3 regions of the Ideonella alba genome follow, and region 3 is predicted to be linked to each of the others. Evidence: predicted binding sites of a transcription regulator. Region 3 holds the regulator's gene; each other region holds the start of a gene.

Region 1 (5,539 bases), on a different contig from region 3:
ACGAGGTCTCACCGCCCAGCTGGGAGCCCAGCCGCTGCGTCGCGCGGGTGGGCAGCTCGGCGGCCAACACCCGCGCCTCGTCGCTGTCGGTGGTGGGCGATGCGGTCACCACCATCCAGGGCGGCGACCACCACCATGGCGTGGCGGTCACCACGCTGGACCTCTCCGGCCAGCTGTCGGGCGACCTGGGCGTGGTGCTCAAGACGCTGGACGCCAAGCTGGGCGGCGCGCAGGTGGTGCGCATTTCCTGCGCGCTGCTGATCCGCGTCGACTTCATCGCCGCCGGCGACCTGCTGAACTGGATCATCGCCCGCAAGGGCGAGGGCCGGCACATCAGCTTCATCGAGGTGCACCGCCTGGTGGCCGCGATGTTCGGCGCGATGGGCATCGGCGAGCACGCGCCGGTGCATCTGCGCGCGGCATAGGGCCCGCACGCGGCCGGCCGGTCGCGCCTGACCTCAGGGCCGGCCCCACCCCAGGCGCCGGCTGGAGGCGGGTTGGCAGCCTGTGACGGTCGGCGGGCCTTGCACTTCCCCTTACCATTTCACCCATGGATTCGTACCACGGCACCACCATCGTCAGCGTGCGACGCCAGCGGCCCGACGGCCGCTGGCAGGTCGCGCTCGGCGGCGACGGCCAGGTCACACTGGGCCACATCGTTGTCAAGGCCAGCGCCCGCAAGGTGCGCCGGCTGCACCACGACCAGGTCCTCGCCGGCTTTGCCGGCGCCACCGCCGACGCCTTCACCCTCTTCGAGCGCTTCGAGGACAAGCTGGCCAAGCACGGCGGCCACCTGGTGCGCGCCGCGATCGAGCTGACGCGCGACTGGCGCACCGACAAGGTCCTGCGCAACCTCGAGGCCATGCTGGCGGTGGCCGACCGCGAGGCCTCGCTGATCATCACCGGCAACGGCGACGTGCTCGAACCCGAACGCGGCCTGGTGGCCATCGGCTCGGGCGGCGCCTATGCGCAGGCGGCGGCGATGGCGCTGCTGGACCACACCACGCTGGACGCCGCGCAGATCGTCAAGCAGTCGCTGGAAATCGCCGGCACGATCTGCATCTACACCAACCAGCACCACACGATCGAGGTGATTGAATGAGTCGCGCACGGTCCTGGCCGCAGGTGGCTGCGCCCAGCGCCAGGAGGGCCCCATGACGATGACGCCCAAGGAGATCGTCTCCGAACTGGACCGCCACATCGTCGGCCAGCAGGCGGCCAAGCGGGCGGTGGCGATCGCGCTGCGCAACCGCTGGCGGCGCCAGCAGGTCGACGAGAAGCTGCGCGCCGAGATCACGCCCAAGAACATCCTGATGATCGGCCCCACCGGGGTGGGCAAGACCGAGATCGCGCGCCGCCTGGCGCGGCTGGCGGATGCGCCCTTCGTCAAGGTCGAGGCCACCAAGTTCACCGAGGTGGGCTATGTCGGCAAGGACGTCGACACCATCGTGCGCGACCTGGTCGAGGTGGCGGTGAAGCAGGAGCGCGAGGCCGCCCTCAAGCGCGCCCGCCTGCGCGCCGAGGACGCCGCCGAGGACCGCATCCTGGATGTGCTGGTGCCGCCGCCGCGCGGCGGCGCCGAGCTGGGCTTTGTCGCGCCGGCACCGGCGCCCGACAACACCGCCCGCCAGGTCATGCGCAAGCGCCTGCGCGAGGGCGCGCTGAACGACAAGGAGATCGAGCTGGAGCTCGCCGAGCCGCGCGCCAGCGTCGACATCATGGCGCCCGCCGGCATGGAGGACATGGCCGAGCAGCTCAAGGGCCTGTTCGGCCAGATGGGCGCCGGACGCAAGACCACGCGCAAGCTGCGCATCCAGGAGGCGCTGCGCCAGCTCGCCGACGAGGAGGCCGCCAAGCTGGTCAACGAGGACGAGATCCGCGCCCGCGCGGTGGCCAACGCCGAGCAGAACGGCATCGTCTTCATCGACGAGATCGACAAGGTCGCCGCGCGCGCCAACACCCAGGGCGCCGATGTCTCGCGCCAGGGCGTGCAGCGCGACCTGCTGCCACTGGTGGAAGGCACCACCGTGCAGACCAAGCACGGCCTGGTGCGCACCGACCACGTGCTGTTCATCGCCTCCGGCGCCTTCCACCTGGCCAAGCCCAGCGACCTGATCCCCGAGCTGCAGGGGCGCTTCCCGATCCGGGTGGAGCTGCAGCCGCTGTCGGTCGAGGACTTCGAGGCCATCCTGGGCAGCACCCACGCCAACCTGATCCGCCAGTACCAGGCGCTGCTGGCCACCGAAGGCGTGACGCTGGAGATCGGCGCCGACGCGATCCGCCGGCTGGCCGAGGTGGCCTTCGAGGTCAACGAGCGCACCGAGAACATCGGCGCGCGCCGCCTGGCCACGGTGCTGGAGCGGCTGCTCGACGAGATCAGCTACGAGGCCCCGGACCGCAGCGGGCAGACGGTGCGCATCGACGCCGAGATGGTGGCCGCCCGGCTGGGCGAGCTGGCGCGCAACCAGGACCTGTCGCGCTACATCCTCTGAGCGCCCGGCCCGCTCAGGCCGCGACGCGCACGCGGTTGCGGCCGTCGTGCTTGGCGGTGTAGAGGGCCTGGTCGGCGCGGCGCAGCCAGTCGTCCACCGTCTCGTGGCGGCCCAGCTGGGCGACGCCGACACTGACGGTGAGTGTGCGCGGCCGGCCGTCGATCAGCAGCGCCGAGCCGGCCAGCGTGCCGCGGAATCGCTCGGTCACCGCCACCGCTTCGCGCAGCTGGGTGTCGGGCAGCAGCAGCGCGAACTCCTCGCCGCCAATGCGCGCCAGCACGTCGTAGGGCCGCACCAGCGAGCGCAGGTGGCTGGCCAGGTGCACCAGCGCCTGGTCGCCGATGTCGTGGCCGTGGTGGTCGTTGATGCGCTTGAAGTGGTCGACGTCGACGATGGCCACCGACAGCTGGCGCCCCTCGCGCCGGGCGCGCTCGCTCTCGTGGCTCAAGGCCTGCAGGAAATGGCGGCGGTTGGCCAGGCCGGTCAGGCCGTCGGTGCCGGCCAGGGTCTGCAGGCGCGCCTCGTTCTCGGCCACCGCGGCCTCCGTCAGCAGCGTCATGGCCACCGCGATCAGCACGCAGGAGATCAGCATCGACAGCATCAGGCCCTCGTGCCAGGCGGCGGGCAGCAGCGCCATGTCCGGATGGGCGGGCCAGCCGACGAGGGCGATGACTGCATAGGCGCCCAGGTTGGCCGCCACCAGCAGCGCGATGCCCCAGCGCTCCTCGGTCGACAGGATGGTGGGCACCAGGATCGCGAACAGCAGGTAATACGCGTGGATGTGGGTGACCGAGCCCTGGCCACCGCCCATGCCCAGCAGCACATCCACCATCGCCAGCAGAATCACGAACCAGCGCGCCAGCGACAGCCGCCGCTGGGCATTGAGCCACCAGGTCAGCGGTGCCAGTGCGGCCGCCGGCAGTTGCCACAGGCCGGAGGAGATCAGCGCCGCATTGCCCGACACCCAGAAGGCCAGGTTGTAGACCACGATGGCCAGCACAGTCATCAGCGCGCCGGCGTTGACCTGCAGCATCTTGCGCCGGGTGGTGGCGCTGTCGTCGGGCCGCACGCCGGCCAGCAGCAGCCGCCAGACCAGGGACGGGCGCGGCGCTGCCGAGGCGGCCATGTCCTGGTTCGATACGGCTGGACCTGCTGCTGGCATCGTGACCACAGCATACGTCGCGGACGCGATTGCTTACCATCAAGCCAGGACCGCAAGGTCGTGCGAAGCTTGCTGGATGTCACGCTGGAGTCTCGATACCCACACGTTTGTCCGCCGCGCCGTGGCCTGGGGCCTGACCGGAGCGCCCCGCGACAACCCGGCCGCCGCCCGCACCGAGCGCCGCTGGCGCTGGCCGGTGCTGCTGGCGCTGTTGCTGACCATCCCGGCCTTCTACGCCGAGCTGCTGAACCAGCACCCCAGCTACTGGGCCGATGCGGCCTACCTGCTGGCGGCTGCGGTGGTGAGCGCCCACCTCTGGCAGGTGGCCCGGCGTTGCCGGCACGCCCCCAGCCACCTGCGCGCCAACCCGACCGACCTGCTGCTGGTGGCCGGCCTGCTGGCGGCGGCGGCGGCCCCCAGCAGCCTGCAGTCCACCCCGGCCCTGGTGCTGCGCATGGCGGTGGCCGGCCTGACCCTGCTGCGCATGGTCTGGACGGTCCAGCACCTGATCACCCGTGGCGGCCTGGCCTACATGCTGCTGAGCGCGCTGGGCCTGCTGCTGGCCTGCGGCTTCGGCTACTGGTGGCTGGAGCCCAGCACCCCCACGCTGGCCGATGGCCTGTGGCTGGCCTTCACCACCGCCGCCACCGTGGGCTATGGCGACATCGTGCCGACCACACCGGCCTCGCGCATCTTCTCGGTGTTCGTGGTGATGCTGGGTTTCGGCATGCTCTCGCTGATCACCGCCGCCATCGCCACCGCCTGGGTCGAGACCGAGGAGCGGCGCCTGGAGCGCGAGTTCCTGCATGAGATCCGCCGGGAGATGGCCGCGATGCGCCAGGAGGTGCAGGCACTGCGCGAGGACCTGGCCCGCGCCCGTGGCGCCGGCGACGAGCCGCCGCCGGGCTGATCAGAGCGCCAGCCGGTGCGACTGGATGTTCAGCAGCCCGTCGAAGATCAGCGACTCCAGCAACTCGTGCGGCATGTCCAGGTAGGGCGCCACCTTCCAGCCGGCGCCGCCGGTGATCAGCACCAGCGGCTCCTCGCCCTGGCTGCGCTCGCGCAGGTGGCGGCGCATCCGCTCGATCGCGCCGGTGATGGCGTAGGTGCCGCCGCTGGTCAGCGCGTCGGAGGTGTTGGCCGGGAAGGGCATGACCTCGCCGGTGGGCACGCGCAGGCCGGCCGTGCCGCTTTCCAGCGCGCGCAGCATGATGCCGTGGCCGGGCAGGATCAGGCCGCCCAGGAAATGGCCCTCGCGGTCGATCGCGTCCACGGTCACCGCGGTGCCGATCATCACCACCAGCGCCGGCCGCGCCGGCCCGCGCGCCAGCACATGGCCGCGCGCGCCGATCATCGCCACCCAGCGGTCGGCGCCCAGCCGGGCCGGGTGGTCGTAGCCGTTGACCAGGCCCGCCTCGCGCGGCGAGGACACCACCCAGCGCGGCGTCAGGTCCCACAGCTCCAGCTGTTCTTCCACGCGGCGGCGCACCGCCTCGCCGGCCACCACGCAGCCCAGCATCGAGTGCGGCGGCGCCAGCTCGCGCCATTCCTTCTCGGCCAGCTCGTCGATCGTCTCCAGGAACACCGCGCCATGGGCCAGCAGCGCCGCGCCCGGCTGGGGCGAGGCGTACTGCGCCCACTTCAGCCGCGTGTTGCCGATGTCGATCGCCAGGAAGCTCATGGGCCGCAGCGTACCAGCGGCATTGCATCGCAGGATTGACTACGGGTAAACCCCGTCTGCGCCAAGCATCCCGCTGTCAGCCACGGCGAAAGCGGACATGGCATCATCGCCGGATTGACGTTTACGTCAACGTCAACCAACGTGACGAGCCTGCCATGACCGACCTCTCCGCCGAACACCGCGCCCTCGCCCAGTACCGCCCGA
Region 2 (5,539 bases), on a different contig from region 3:
CGTTTCATCGGAAACCTGAACCATGGATGAACTATCCACTTCACGCTGCAACGCCGCGCGAGCCTCTGGAGTGAGCGGCGATGCCGGCGAAAGAAGAAGCTCGAGCTTCTCCATCGAGGCGAACCAAGATGCGCCTTCTGCAAGGGCGCACTGGTACATGCTTTCTGCGCAAGCTTCCAAGCTTGCATCATTTGGGTCGAAGGAGAAGTTGTACAGCCTTCGATTTGGGATCTGCGGATCTTCGATCGCGTCGGACGACGGTCCGTTCAAGTGGGCTGCGGGGAAGGTATCGGTTCTAACGCGAATCCCGAAGTGCACTCTGAATGATGGTTCGAACGAGTACTTGTGAATGTGAACGAATTCGATCACAAGCGTCTTGTGGCGAGTGAAGAAGCTCGTCTTTGTGCGCTGAAAGCCGAGCGACTTGAGCTTGTTCGAGAGGAGGCGCATCACCTTCTGAGCATTGCGCGATTCCAGCTTCTTCTCGGGAGATCCGGGCGCAGCGTAGGTAGGCATTGGATGTCGGCTATGCGGCCTAACGTGTTTTGGGGATCAACAGCCTGCGCCACTATTGGACCACTGCGCCCTAAGATGGCCGCCGCTGGCAGTCGCAAGTGCCTGTCGCATCTGTCTTTTTCCCTGGTTTGACTGGATATTTATCCAGTATTAAATTCGACGCGAAAACCGGCGCCTGTTACAAACCATTCTGCAGTCCTGGCCTGCATTTGCCAAGGGCGGCCCTGGGGCTGCCGCAGGGCTGGCAGATCGACTCAGAACCTGAACCGGTTCAAGGCCAGTCGCGTCGGTGGTGCCTAGAGTCCGCGGCATGAGCCCTTCGACACTGCTGGCCCGGCTTGGCCTGGCCCTGATTGGCGCGCTGCTGGCACCCTGGGCGCTGGCCCAGGCCCTGCCCGACGCCCCTGCGTTGTTTCGTCAGCACTGCGCCAGTTGCCACGGCGACCAGCGCACCGGTGGCATGGGGCCGGCCCTGCTGCCCGACAGCCTCGAGCGCCTGCGCCCGGCCGACGCGCAGCGCACCATCGCCCAGGGGCGCGCCGCCACGCAGATGCCGGCCTTCGGGGCCCAGCTCACGGCCGATGAGATCACGGCGCTCGCCAGCTGGATCTACCAGCCGGTGTTGCCCGCGCCCCGCTGGACTGAAGTCGACATCCGCGCCTCCCGCGTGGCGCTGGACAGGGCCGACGCGCTGCCGGCGCGGCCGCTGTGGCAGGCCGATCCGATGAACCTGTTCGTGGTGGTGGAGGGCGGCGACCACCATGTGTCGCTGGTCGATGGCGACCGTTTCGAGGTGATCCACCGCTTTGCCAGCCGCTATGCGCTGCACGGCGGGCCGAAGTTCACGCCCGACGGGCGCTATGTGTTCTTCGGCTCGCGCGATGGCTGGATCACCAAATATGACCTGTGGAACCTGACGGTGGTGGCCGAGGTGCGCGCCGGCCTGAACATGCGCAACCTCGCCGTCAGTGGCGATGGCCGCTACGTGATGGCGGCCAACTACCTGCCGCGCACGCTGGCGCTGTTCGACGCGCAGCTGAACCTGGTGCGCAGCTTCGAGGCCACCACGCTGGACGGCCAGACGGCCAGCCGCGTCTCGGCGGTGTATGACGCGGCGCCGCGGCGCAGCTTCATCGTCGCGCTGAAGGACCTGCCCGAGCTGTGGGAGATCTCCTACGACCCGCAGGCCGCGCCCATCTACGACGGCCTGGTCCACGACTACAAGATGGGCGAGGCCATCGCCAGGCCCGGCTTCCTGGGCGTGCGCCGCACCCCGCTGGACGAGCCGCTGGACGACTTCTTCTTCGACCAGCGCTACCGCCATGTGCTGGGCGCCACGCGGCCGAAGACCGCGACCGGTGCCGCCACCGCGCAGGTGGTGAACCTGGACATCCGCCGCAAGGTGGCCGATCTGCCGCTGGCCGGCATGCCGCACCTGGGCTCGGGCATCACCTGGGCCTGGAAGGACACCACCGTGCTGGCCAGCCCCAACCTGAAGGGCAGCGGGGTGGACGTGATCGACATGGCCACCTGGAAGCCGGTGGCCACGATCGCCACGCCCGGCCCGGGCTTCTTCATGCGCAGCCACGAGTCCAGCCGCTACGCGTGGACCGATTCGATGATGAGCCCCACCGCCAGGGACACGCTCACGCTGATCGACAAGGCCACACTGCAGCCGGTGGCCACGGTACGCGAGCCCGGCCGCACGCTGGCCCACATCGAGTTCACCAGGGACGGCCGCTACGCGCTGGCCAGCCTGTGGGAGATGGATGGCGCGCTGATCGTCTACGACGCGGCCACGCTGAAAGAGGTCAAGCGGCTGCCAATGAGCAAGCCGGTGGGCAAGTACAACGTGTGGAACAAGATCAGCCGCAGCGAAGGCACCTCGCATTGACCCGCGCTGCCGCCGCCCGCCTGAAAGCTATATGGCATATGTAGCTTATTGATGGATATCAAGGCAGGCTCGGCCTCCAGCCGGCACAGTCACGCCTCAGAGTCTGGAGACCGAGGAGACACCCATGAGCATCCTGGGCACGGTGGTGCGCACCCGTCCCGAGCACGCCGCCCCCGTGGCACAGCGCTTGTCGGCGCTGCCCGGCGTGGACCTGGCGCTCAACCCCGGAGACGGCCGCCTGGTGGCGGTGATCGAGGACGCGATGCTGGACGGCCAACCCGTCAGCGCCGCCGCCACGCTGGCCCAGGTGGCGCAGTGGCCCGACGTGATGGGCACCTCGCTGGTCTACGAGTATTCCGGCCCCGATGCGCCACCCCCCGAAGGCAGCGACGCCATCGACTACCGCGCCTGGCGCGACAGCCTGGCGCCCGCCCGTCGCACCCCGACTTGAACCGGTTCAAGGACAGCCCGAGGCTTGTTCCCTAGCCTCGACCCTGAACCCCTGATCCCTTTCCCAGATGCCCGCCGCGCCCCGCGCGCAGCCCGGGCAGGAGACCCCACCATGCAAGCCAACCGCCGTGACTTCCTGAAGGCCCAGGCCCTCGCCGCCAGCGCTGCCGCCGCCGGCATCCCCATCGTCGCCGAGGCCGCCCCCGCCGCCGACAAGGCCGCCGCCGCCACCGGCGTGCGCTGGGACAAGGCGCCCTGCCGTTTCTGCGGCACCGGCTGCTCGGTGATGGTGGGTGTGCAGGACGGCCGCGTGGTGGCCACCCAGGGTGACCCGGAAGCGCCCGTCAACCGCGGCCTGAACTGCATCAAGGGCTACTTCCTGTCCAAGATCATGTACGGCAAGGACCGGCTGCAGACGCCGCTGCTGCGCAAGAAGAACGGCGTCTACGACAAGGACGGCGAGTTCACGCCCATCAGCTGGGACGAAGCCTTCGACGTGATGGCCGCCAAGTGGAAGGAGGCCATCAAGGCCGAGGGCCCGAACGCGGTGGCCATGTTCGGCTCCGGCCAGTGGACGATCTGGGAAGGCTACGCCGCCGCCAAGCTGATGAAGGCCGGCCTGCGCACCAACAACCTCGACCCCAACGCGCGCCACTGCATGGCCAGCGCCGTCACCGGCTTCATGCGCACCTTCGGCATCGACGAGCCGATGGGCTGCTACGACGACATCGAGCAGGCCGACGCCTTCGTGCTGTGGGGCAGCAACATGGCCGAGATGCACCCCATCCTGTGGAGCCGCATCACCGACCGGCGGCTGTCGGCGCCGCACGTCAAGGTGGCCGTGCTGTCCACCTTCGAGCACCGCAGCTTCGACCTGGCCGACAGCGGCATGGTCTTCGTGCCGCAGACCGACCTGGCCATCCTGAACTTCATTGCCCACTACATCATCACGAACAAGAAGGTGAACACCGAGTTCGTGAAGAAGAACATCAACTTCAAGCAGGGCGCCACCGACATCGGCTACGGCCTGCGTCCGGTGCACGCGCTGGAGAAGGACGCCACCAGCAATGGCTACCCCGGCGCCGACGGCAAGCCCAAGGGCAACCCGAACGACGCCACGCCGATCAGCTTTGACGAGTACGCCAGGTTCGTCAGCGAGTACACCGCCGAGAAGGTCAGCGCGCTGTCCGGTGTGCCCGTCAAGCAGTTGGAGGACCTGGCCAAGCTCTACGCCGACCCGAAGACCAAGGTGGTCTCGTTCTGGACCATGGGCTTCAACCAGCACACCCGCGGCACCTGGGCCAACAACCTCGTCTACAACATCCACCTGCTGACCGGCAAGATCAGCACGCCGGGCTCCGGGCCGTTCAGCCTGACCGGCCAGCCCAGCGCCTGCGGCACCGCCCGCGAGGTGGGCACCTTCGCCCACCGCCTGCCGGCCGACATGGTGGTCACCAACCCCGAGCACCGCCACCACACCGAGGAGATCTGGGGCCTGCCCGAGGGCACCATCCCCGACAAGATCGGCCTGCACGCCGTGGCGCAAAGCCGCGCCCTGAAGGACGGCAAGATCCGCTGCTACTGGACCAGCACCACCAACAACATGCAGGCGGGTCCGAACATCAACGGCGAGATCCTGCCGGGCTGGCGCAACCCCAAGGCCTTCGTGGTGGTCAGCGACCCCTACCCCACCGTCAGCGCGATGGCGGCTGATCTGGTGCTGCCCTCGGCCATGTGGGTGGAAAAGGAAGGCGCCTTCGGCAATGCCGAGCGACGCACCCAGTTCTGGCGCCAGCAGGTGGCCGCACCCGGCCAGGCCCGCTCCGACCTGTGGCAGATGATGGAGTTCGCCAAGCGCTTCAAGGTGGAAGAGGTCTGGCCGGCCGAGCTGATCGCCAAGATGCCCTCGGTCAAGGGCAAGACGCTGTTCGACGTGCTCTACAGGAACGGCAAGGTCAACAAGTACCCTGTGGCCGACCTGGGCAAGGTCAACGGAAAGTACATCCAGGGCTACAAGAACGCCGAGTCCGAGGCCTTCGGCTTCTATGTGCAGAAGGGCCTGTTCGAGGAATACGCCGAATTCGGCCGCGGCCACGGCCACGACCTGGCCAGCTTCGACACCTACCACGAGGCCCGCGGCCTGCGCTGGCCCGTGGTGGACGGCAAGGAAACGCTGTGGCGCTTCCGCGAGGGCTATGACCCCTACGTCAAGGCCGGCGAGGGCCTCAGGTTCTACGGCCACAAGGACGGCAAGGCCAACATCTTCGCCCTGCCCTACCAGCCCGCGGCCGAATCGCCCGACAAGGAGTTCGACCTGTGGCTGTGCACCGGCCGCGTGCTGGAGCACTGGCACACCGGCAGCATGACGCGCCGTGTGGCGGAGCTGCACCGCGCCGTGCCCGAGGCCGTGGTCTTCATGCACCCCGATGACGCGCAGGCGCGCGGCATCCAGCGCGGCATGCAGGTCAAGCTGGCCTCGCGCCGCGGCGAGATCACGCTGGCGGTCGAGACCAAGGGCCGCAACAAGGTGCCGCGCGGCCTGGTCTTCGTGCCCTTCTTCGACGAAGGCCGGCTGGTCAACAAGCTGACGCTGGACGCCACCTGCCCGATCTCCAAGGAGACCGACTTCAAGAAGTGCGCCGTCAAGGTGGTCCGCGCCTGAGGCCTGAGCTGATGCGA
Region 3 (5,539 bases):
GCCACGGCCCGGAAGGCAAGGGCACCCAGGCCCTGGGCGCACCGAACCTGACCGACAAGATCTGGCTGCATGGCTGGGGCGAAGCCCAGGTCGTCTCCATGATCAACAACGGCAAGACCAACGTGATGCCCGCCCAGGGCGCGCGTTTCACGCCGGATCAGCTGAAGGTCCTGACCGCCTACGTCTGGAATTTGTCCCAGAGCACGAAGGTCGCCGCGCAGTGAGTTAAATTGGCGGCATGAGCGATACCCCCACCCCTATCCAAGCCAGCAACGTCAACCCCCCCGCAGCGTCGGCGCCCGATGGCGACACGGTCGAGGCGGTGGTATCGCTCTACCAGAAGACCCGGAAAATCTATCCGCGGGCCGTCAGCGGCCAGTTCATCAAATGGCGCTGGGCGCTCGTGTGGGCGACCCAGCTCCTTTTTTATCTGCTGCCCTGGGCGCAGTGGAACAACCGCCAGGCCGTGCTCTTCGACCTGGTGTCCCGCCGCTTCTACATCGGTGGACTGGTTCTCTATCCGCAGGACCTGATCTACCTGTCGGCGCTGCTGATGATCTCGGCCTACGCGCTGTTCCTGTTCACTGCGGTGGCAGGCCGGCTGTGGTGCGGCTACGCCTGTCCACAGACGGTGTACACCGAGATCTATCTGTGGTTCGAGCGCGTGATCGAAGGCGATCGCGCGCAGCGCATGAAGCTCGACGATGCCGCCTGGAGCCGTGACAAGCTCTGGCGCAAGACGTCCAAGCAGGTGGTCTGGATCCTGTTCGGCCTGTGGACCGGCTTCACCTTCGTCGGCTATTTCACCCCGATCCGCACGCTGGCCGCCGAGGCCATGACCCTGGGCTTCGGCCCCTGGGAATGGTTCTGGGTGCTGTTCTATGGTTTTGCCACCTACGGCAATGCCGGCTACATGCGCGAGCAGGTCTGCAAGTACATGTGCCCGTACGCGCGCTTCCAGAGCGCGATGTTCGACAAGGACACGCTGATCATCAGCTACGACACCGAACGCGGCGAGCCGCGCGGTGCCCGCTCCAAGAAGGTCGACCCGAAGCAGGCGGGCCTGGGTGCCTGTGTCGACTGCGGTCTGTGCGTGCAGGTCTGTCCGACCGGCATCGACATCCGCAAGGGCCTGCAGTACGAGTGCATCGGCTGTGCCGCCTGCATCGACGTCTGCGACGGCATCATGGACAAGTTCGGCTACCCGCGTGGCCTGGTGCGCTATGTCACCCAGAACGGCCTGCGCGAACACCTGAACTTCAGCCAGATGCTGCGCCGCATCTTCCGCCCGCGGGTGCTGGTCTACACCGGCATCATGCTGGCGATCCTGGTGGCCTTCGGCATCAGCCTGGCGCTGCGCGAGCCCTTCCGTGTCGACGTGGTGCGCGACCGTGCCTCGCTGGCGCGCATTGTCGAGGACGGCAAGGTCGAGAACGTCTACCGCCTGCAGGTGATGAACGCGGCCGAGAAGCCGCAGTCCTACCGCATCGGCGTGTCCGGCATGGACCAGATCGTGGTCACCGGCCAGACCGAGGTGGACGTCGGGCCGGCCGAGGCGCGCTGGATCACCCTCAGCGCCCAGATCCCGTTCGAGTCGGCGCAGCAGGCGGGCGCCGGTGCGCATACCATCCAGTTCTCGATCGAGCGCGTGGCCCATGACGATGTCGCGGCCACCACGCTGCACGAAAAGTCCACCTTCCTGGTGCCGCGATGACGGCTGCAAGCATGAGCAACACGAACCCGCCCGCCGAGGGCAGTCCCGAGCCCAAGCTGCCCTGGTGGCGCTACCGCATGCTCTGGCTGGTCATCGGGGGACCGTTGCTGGTGGTGGTGGCCAGCGTGAGCACCGCCTACGTGGCCATCAAGGGTCAGGACCCGGTGCTGATCAAGGACGAAACGGCGGAGTCGCAGCGTGGCAAGACCGAGCCCGATGCCCAGACGCCGGCGATGCAGGCCCGCAACCACGCGGCCACGCCCGAGCAGCGCTGAGCGCCCACCCGTCACCAAGGACAACGGCGCCCGCGGGCGCCGTTGTGCTGGATGGGGCAGGGCGGGCTCAGCTGGGCGTGCCGTTGACCAGTTGCTGCAGCCCGGCCTGGTCAATGATGCGGATCTGGCGCTGCTTCACCTCCAGCAGGCCTTCGTCCTGGAACTTCGAGAAGGTGCGGCTGACCGTTTCCAGCTTCAGGCCCAGGTAGCTGCCGATCTCTTCGCGCGTCATGCGCAGGATCAGCGACGAGGCCGAGAAGCCACGCGCCTGCAAACGCTGCGTCAGGTTCAGCAGGAAGGCCGCCAGCCGCTCTTCCGCACGCATGCTGCCCAGCAGCAGCATCACGCCGTGGTCACGGACGATCTCGCGGCTCATGATCTTGTGGAACTGGTGCTGCAGGTCGGTGAACTCGCGTGAGAGGTCTTCCAGCTGCGAGTAGGGGATCACGCAGACCTGCGAGTCTTCCAGGGCCACGGCGTCGCAGGTATGGCGGTCGGCGCTGATGCCGTCCAGGCCCAGCAGTTCGCCCGCCATCTGGAAACCGGTGACCTGGTCGCGGCCGTCCTCGGACGAGACGCAGGTCTTGAAGAAGCCGGTACGCACCGCGTAGAGCGACTGGAAGGGATCGCCCGAGCGGAACAGCGTGTCGCCACGGCCCACGGTGCGGCGGGTGGCGACCAGCGCGTCCAGGCGCTCCAGGTCAGGCCGGCCGAGTCCGACGGGCAGACACAACTCTCGCAGATTGCAGCTGGAGCAGGCGACCTTGAAGGTATCGCACCGCACCCGGGAGGTGGATTCGCTCATTGCGCGCATTATCACCCGTGGCCCGGCCACATCCTGAGCAACGTCATCCGATGAATCGCATGTCCTGAACATGATGCCTCTCGTTGAGTGCGGGTATTCTTGTGGTCCCGACCGCGGTCCGACTTGAGGCAGGTCAAGCCTGTGGCGTGCCAGTTTGGCACCATGCCGGCATGTCACAAGCCATCCATGCTCCCGACACCCTGCTGCCGGTGGAGCTGCTCCAGCGCTTCGATGTGCCGGGCCCGCGATACACCTCGTACCCAACCGCCGACCGGTTCGTCGAGGCCTTCAACGGCGAGGATTACCGCCGCGCACTGCAGCAGCGGGCCGAGGGCGCCCAGGTCGGTGGCAAGAAGCCGCTGTCGGTCTACGTGCACATCCCGTTCTGCGAGTCGGTGTGCTACTACTGCGCCTGCAACAAGATCATCACCAAGCACCACGAGCGCGGCGCCGAATACCTGGATGTGCTGGAAGCCGAGATCGCGCTGCACCGGCAGGTGCTGGGCGAGTCGGTGAACGTCTCGCAGATGCACTTCGGCGGGGGCTCGCCCACCTTCCTGAGCGACGCCGAACTGGCCCGCCTGATGGCGGCGCTGCAGCGCTGCTTCAAGCTGGCGTCGGATGCCGAGGTTTCGATCGAGGTGGATCCGCGCACCGCAGACCGCGGCCGTCTGGCCCACCTGCGTGCCATCGGCTTCAACCGCATCAGCTTTGGTGTACAGGACTTCGACCCCGATGTGCAGAAGGCGGTGCACCGCGTCCAGTCGCTCGAGATGGTGACTGAGCTGATGCGAGCCGCGCGCGAGCTGGGCTTCGAGTCGATCAACGCCGACCTGATCTACGGCCTGCCCAAGCAGACGCCCGAGTCCTTTGCCCGCACCATCCGCCAGATGAGCGAGCTGCGGCCCGACCGCATTGCGCTGTACTCGTACGCGCACCTGCCGGCGCGCTTCAAGCCGCAGCGGCGCATCGACGCCAGCCAGCTGCCGCCCGCGCAGCACCGCATCGACATGCTGTCCTCGGCGATTGCCGGCTTCATGGGCCATGGTTACAGCTACATCGGCATGGACCACTTCGCGCTGCACGACGACGCGCTGGCCCAGGCCAAGCGGCAGGGCCGGCTGCATCGCAATTTCCAGGGCTACAGCACGCAGCCCGATTGCGACCTGGTGGCGCTGGGCGTGTCCTCGATCGGTCGCATGGGCGCCACCTACAGCCAGAACGCCAAGACCATCCCCGAGTACTACGACGCCATTCGTCAGGGACAGTTCGCGATCCAGCGTGGCCTGGCGCTGACCCGCGACGACCTGCTGCGCCGTGCCGTCATCATGGCGCTGATGTGCCAGGGTCGGCTGGAGTTCGAATCGGTGGAACTGGCGCACCTGGTCAAGGTGCCCGAGTACTTCCGCCAGGAACTTGAGTCGCTGCGTCCCTATGAAGAGATGGGCCTGGTGACGATGGAGCCCGGTGCGATCCAGATCACCGCGCGCGGCTGGTTCTTCGTGCGGGCCATCGCCATGTCCTTCGACAAGTATCTGCAGGCCGACCGGACCCGCGAGCGTTTTTCGCGCATCATCTGAGGGTGGATCAGGCCCTGGTGCTGTCGGCCCTGCTGATGGGCCTGGCAGGCTCTCTGCATTGCATTGGCATGTGCGGCGCCGCCAGCGCGGCCGCCGTGCGCGGCTGTGCCCCGACGCGGCCGCGCCTGGGGCTGGGCTTCTTTCACCTCGGACGGCTGCTCGGCTATGCCGCCGCGGGCGCAGTGGCCGCCACCAGCGTGAGCTGGCTGGCCCAGCTGGGCCAGTGGAGCCCGGCGCTGCGCCCCTTGTGGGCGCTGGCCCACATGGCCGCGCTGGCCCTGGGCCTGTGGCTGCTGATCCAGGGCCGCCAGCCCCAGTGGCTGGATCAGCTGGGACGCAGCGGTGATCGGTCCCAGGTGCAACCCGTGCGCTGGCACGGCCGCAGCGGCAGTGCGCTGCGCGCCTCCAGCGCCGGGCTGGCCTGGGTGGCCTGGCCCTGCGGTCTGCTGCAATCGGCGCTGATGGTCGCGGCGCTGGCCAACTCGGCGGTGTCCGGGGCCGCGGTGATGGGCGCCTTTGCCTTGGCCTCGGCCTTGCCCCTCGGGCTGGCACCTGCGCTGTGGCAGCGCCTTGCCCAGGGCGACCCCTCGCGCGAAGGGCGCATCACCCGCTGGGCGGCGCGGCTGTCGGGGGCGGCATTGGCCGGGGCCTCAGCCTGGGCCCTGGGTCACGACCTGTTTGTCCGCTTTGCTGCCTGGTGCATGAGCTGAGCGCCGCGACGGGCGCTCAATCGGTGTTCTCGGCTGCATCGCGCAGCGGTGCGGTGGCGCTGCTGCGCGGGCGCACTGGATCCACGGAGCGGATGTTCTGCGCCTGGTTGCCCTTGGGGCCGATGAACGGCTCATAGATCACGCGGGCGCCCTGCTTGAGGGTGCGGTAGCCCTCCATCTGGATGGCTGTGTGGTGTGCAAAGACGTCACCACCACCGTCATCGGGCTCGATGAATCCGTAGCCCTTCGTGTCGTTGAACCACTTGACGGTTCCGAACGCGTCCATACCTGTCCTCCTGATGCCTTTTTCAGGCTTATGCGTGGAATTGTTGGCGCGCCCTGGGATGGTGTCAATCAAAACGCCCCGACGACACCGCTTTGGTGCGTTCAAGCTTGAAAAACGCGCCGCTGGATGCCCTTTTTTGCAACATGCGCCGATGACCGTCAGGGTGACC

What was found. Region 3 encodes FNR, which switches genes on or off when oxygen is low (the NO sensors DNR and NnrR bind a similar motif). Its sites were predicted from a motif close to TTGATNNNNATCAA; they were not measured.
Region 1: KAK03_RS25145 (potassium channel family protein) is a predicted target of FNR. The motif match lies at 3,684-3,697, and genes of this name have one in related genera.
Region 2: KAK03_RS23755 (chaperone NapD) is a predicted target of FNR. The motif match lies at 2,459-2,472, and genes of this name have one in related genera.

What each region holds. Positions count from the first base shown of each region.
Region 1 is NZ_JAGQDD010000022.1:67,852-73,390, forward strand. It holds gene KAK03_RS21320 (STAS domain-containing protein) at 1-425, shown strand, start outside; gene hslV (ATP-dependent protease subunit HslV) at 551-1,102, shown strand; gene hslU (ATP-dependent protease ATPase subunit HslU) at 1,155-2,492, shown strand; gene KAK03_RS21335 (GGDEF domain-containing protein) at 2,506-3,618, opposite strand; gene KAK03_RS25145 (potassium channel family protein) at 3,731-4,564, shown strand; gene KAK03_RS21345 (type III pantothenate kinase) at 4,565-5,335, opposite strand; gene icmF (fused isobutyryl-CoA mutase/GTPase IcmF) at 5,491-5,539, shown strand, end outside.
Region 2 is NZ_JAGQDD010000031.1:950-6,488, forward strand. It holds gene KAK03_RS23745 (hypothetical protein) at 1-516, opposite strand, end outside; gene KAK03_RS23750 (cytochrome D1 domain-containing protein) at 827-2,410, shown strand; gene KAK03_RS23755 (chaperone NapD) at 2,535-2,861, shown strand; gene napA (nitrate reductase catalytic subunit NapA) at 2,973-5,522, shown strand.
Region 3 is NZ_JAGQDD010000006.1:157,722-163,260, forward strand. It holds gene ccoP (cytochrome-c oxidase, cbb3-type subunit III) at 1-224, shown strand, start outside; gene ccoG (cytochrome c oxidase accessory protein CcoG) at 239-1,714, shown strand; gene KAK03_RS10820 (nitrogen fixation protein FixH) at 1,726-1,989, shown strand; gene fnr (fumarate/nitrate reduction transcriptional regulator Fnr) at 2,057-2,794, opposite strand; gene hemN (oxygen-independent coproporphyrinogen III oxidase) at 2,965-4,374, shown strand; gene KAK03_RS10835 (sulfite exporter TauE/SafE family protein) at 4,377-5,084, shown strand; gene KAK03_RS10840 (cold-shock protein) at 5,101-5,370, opposite strand.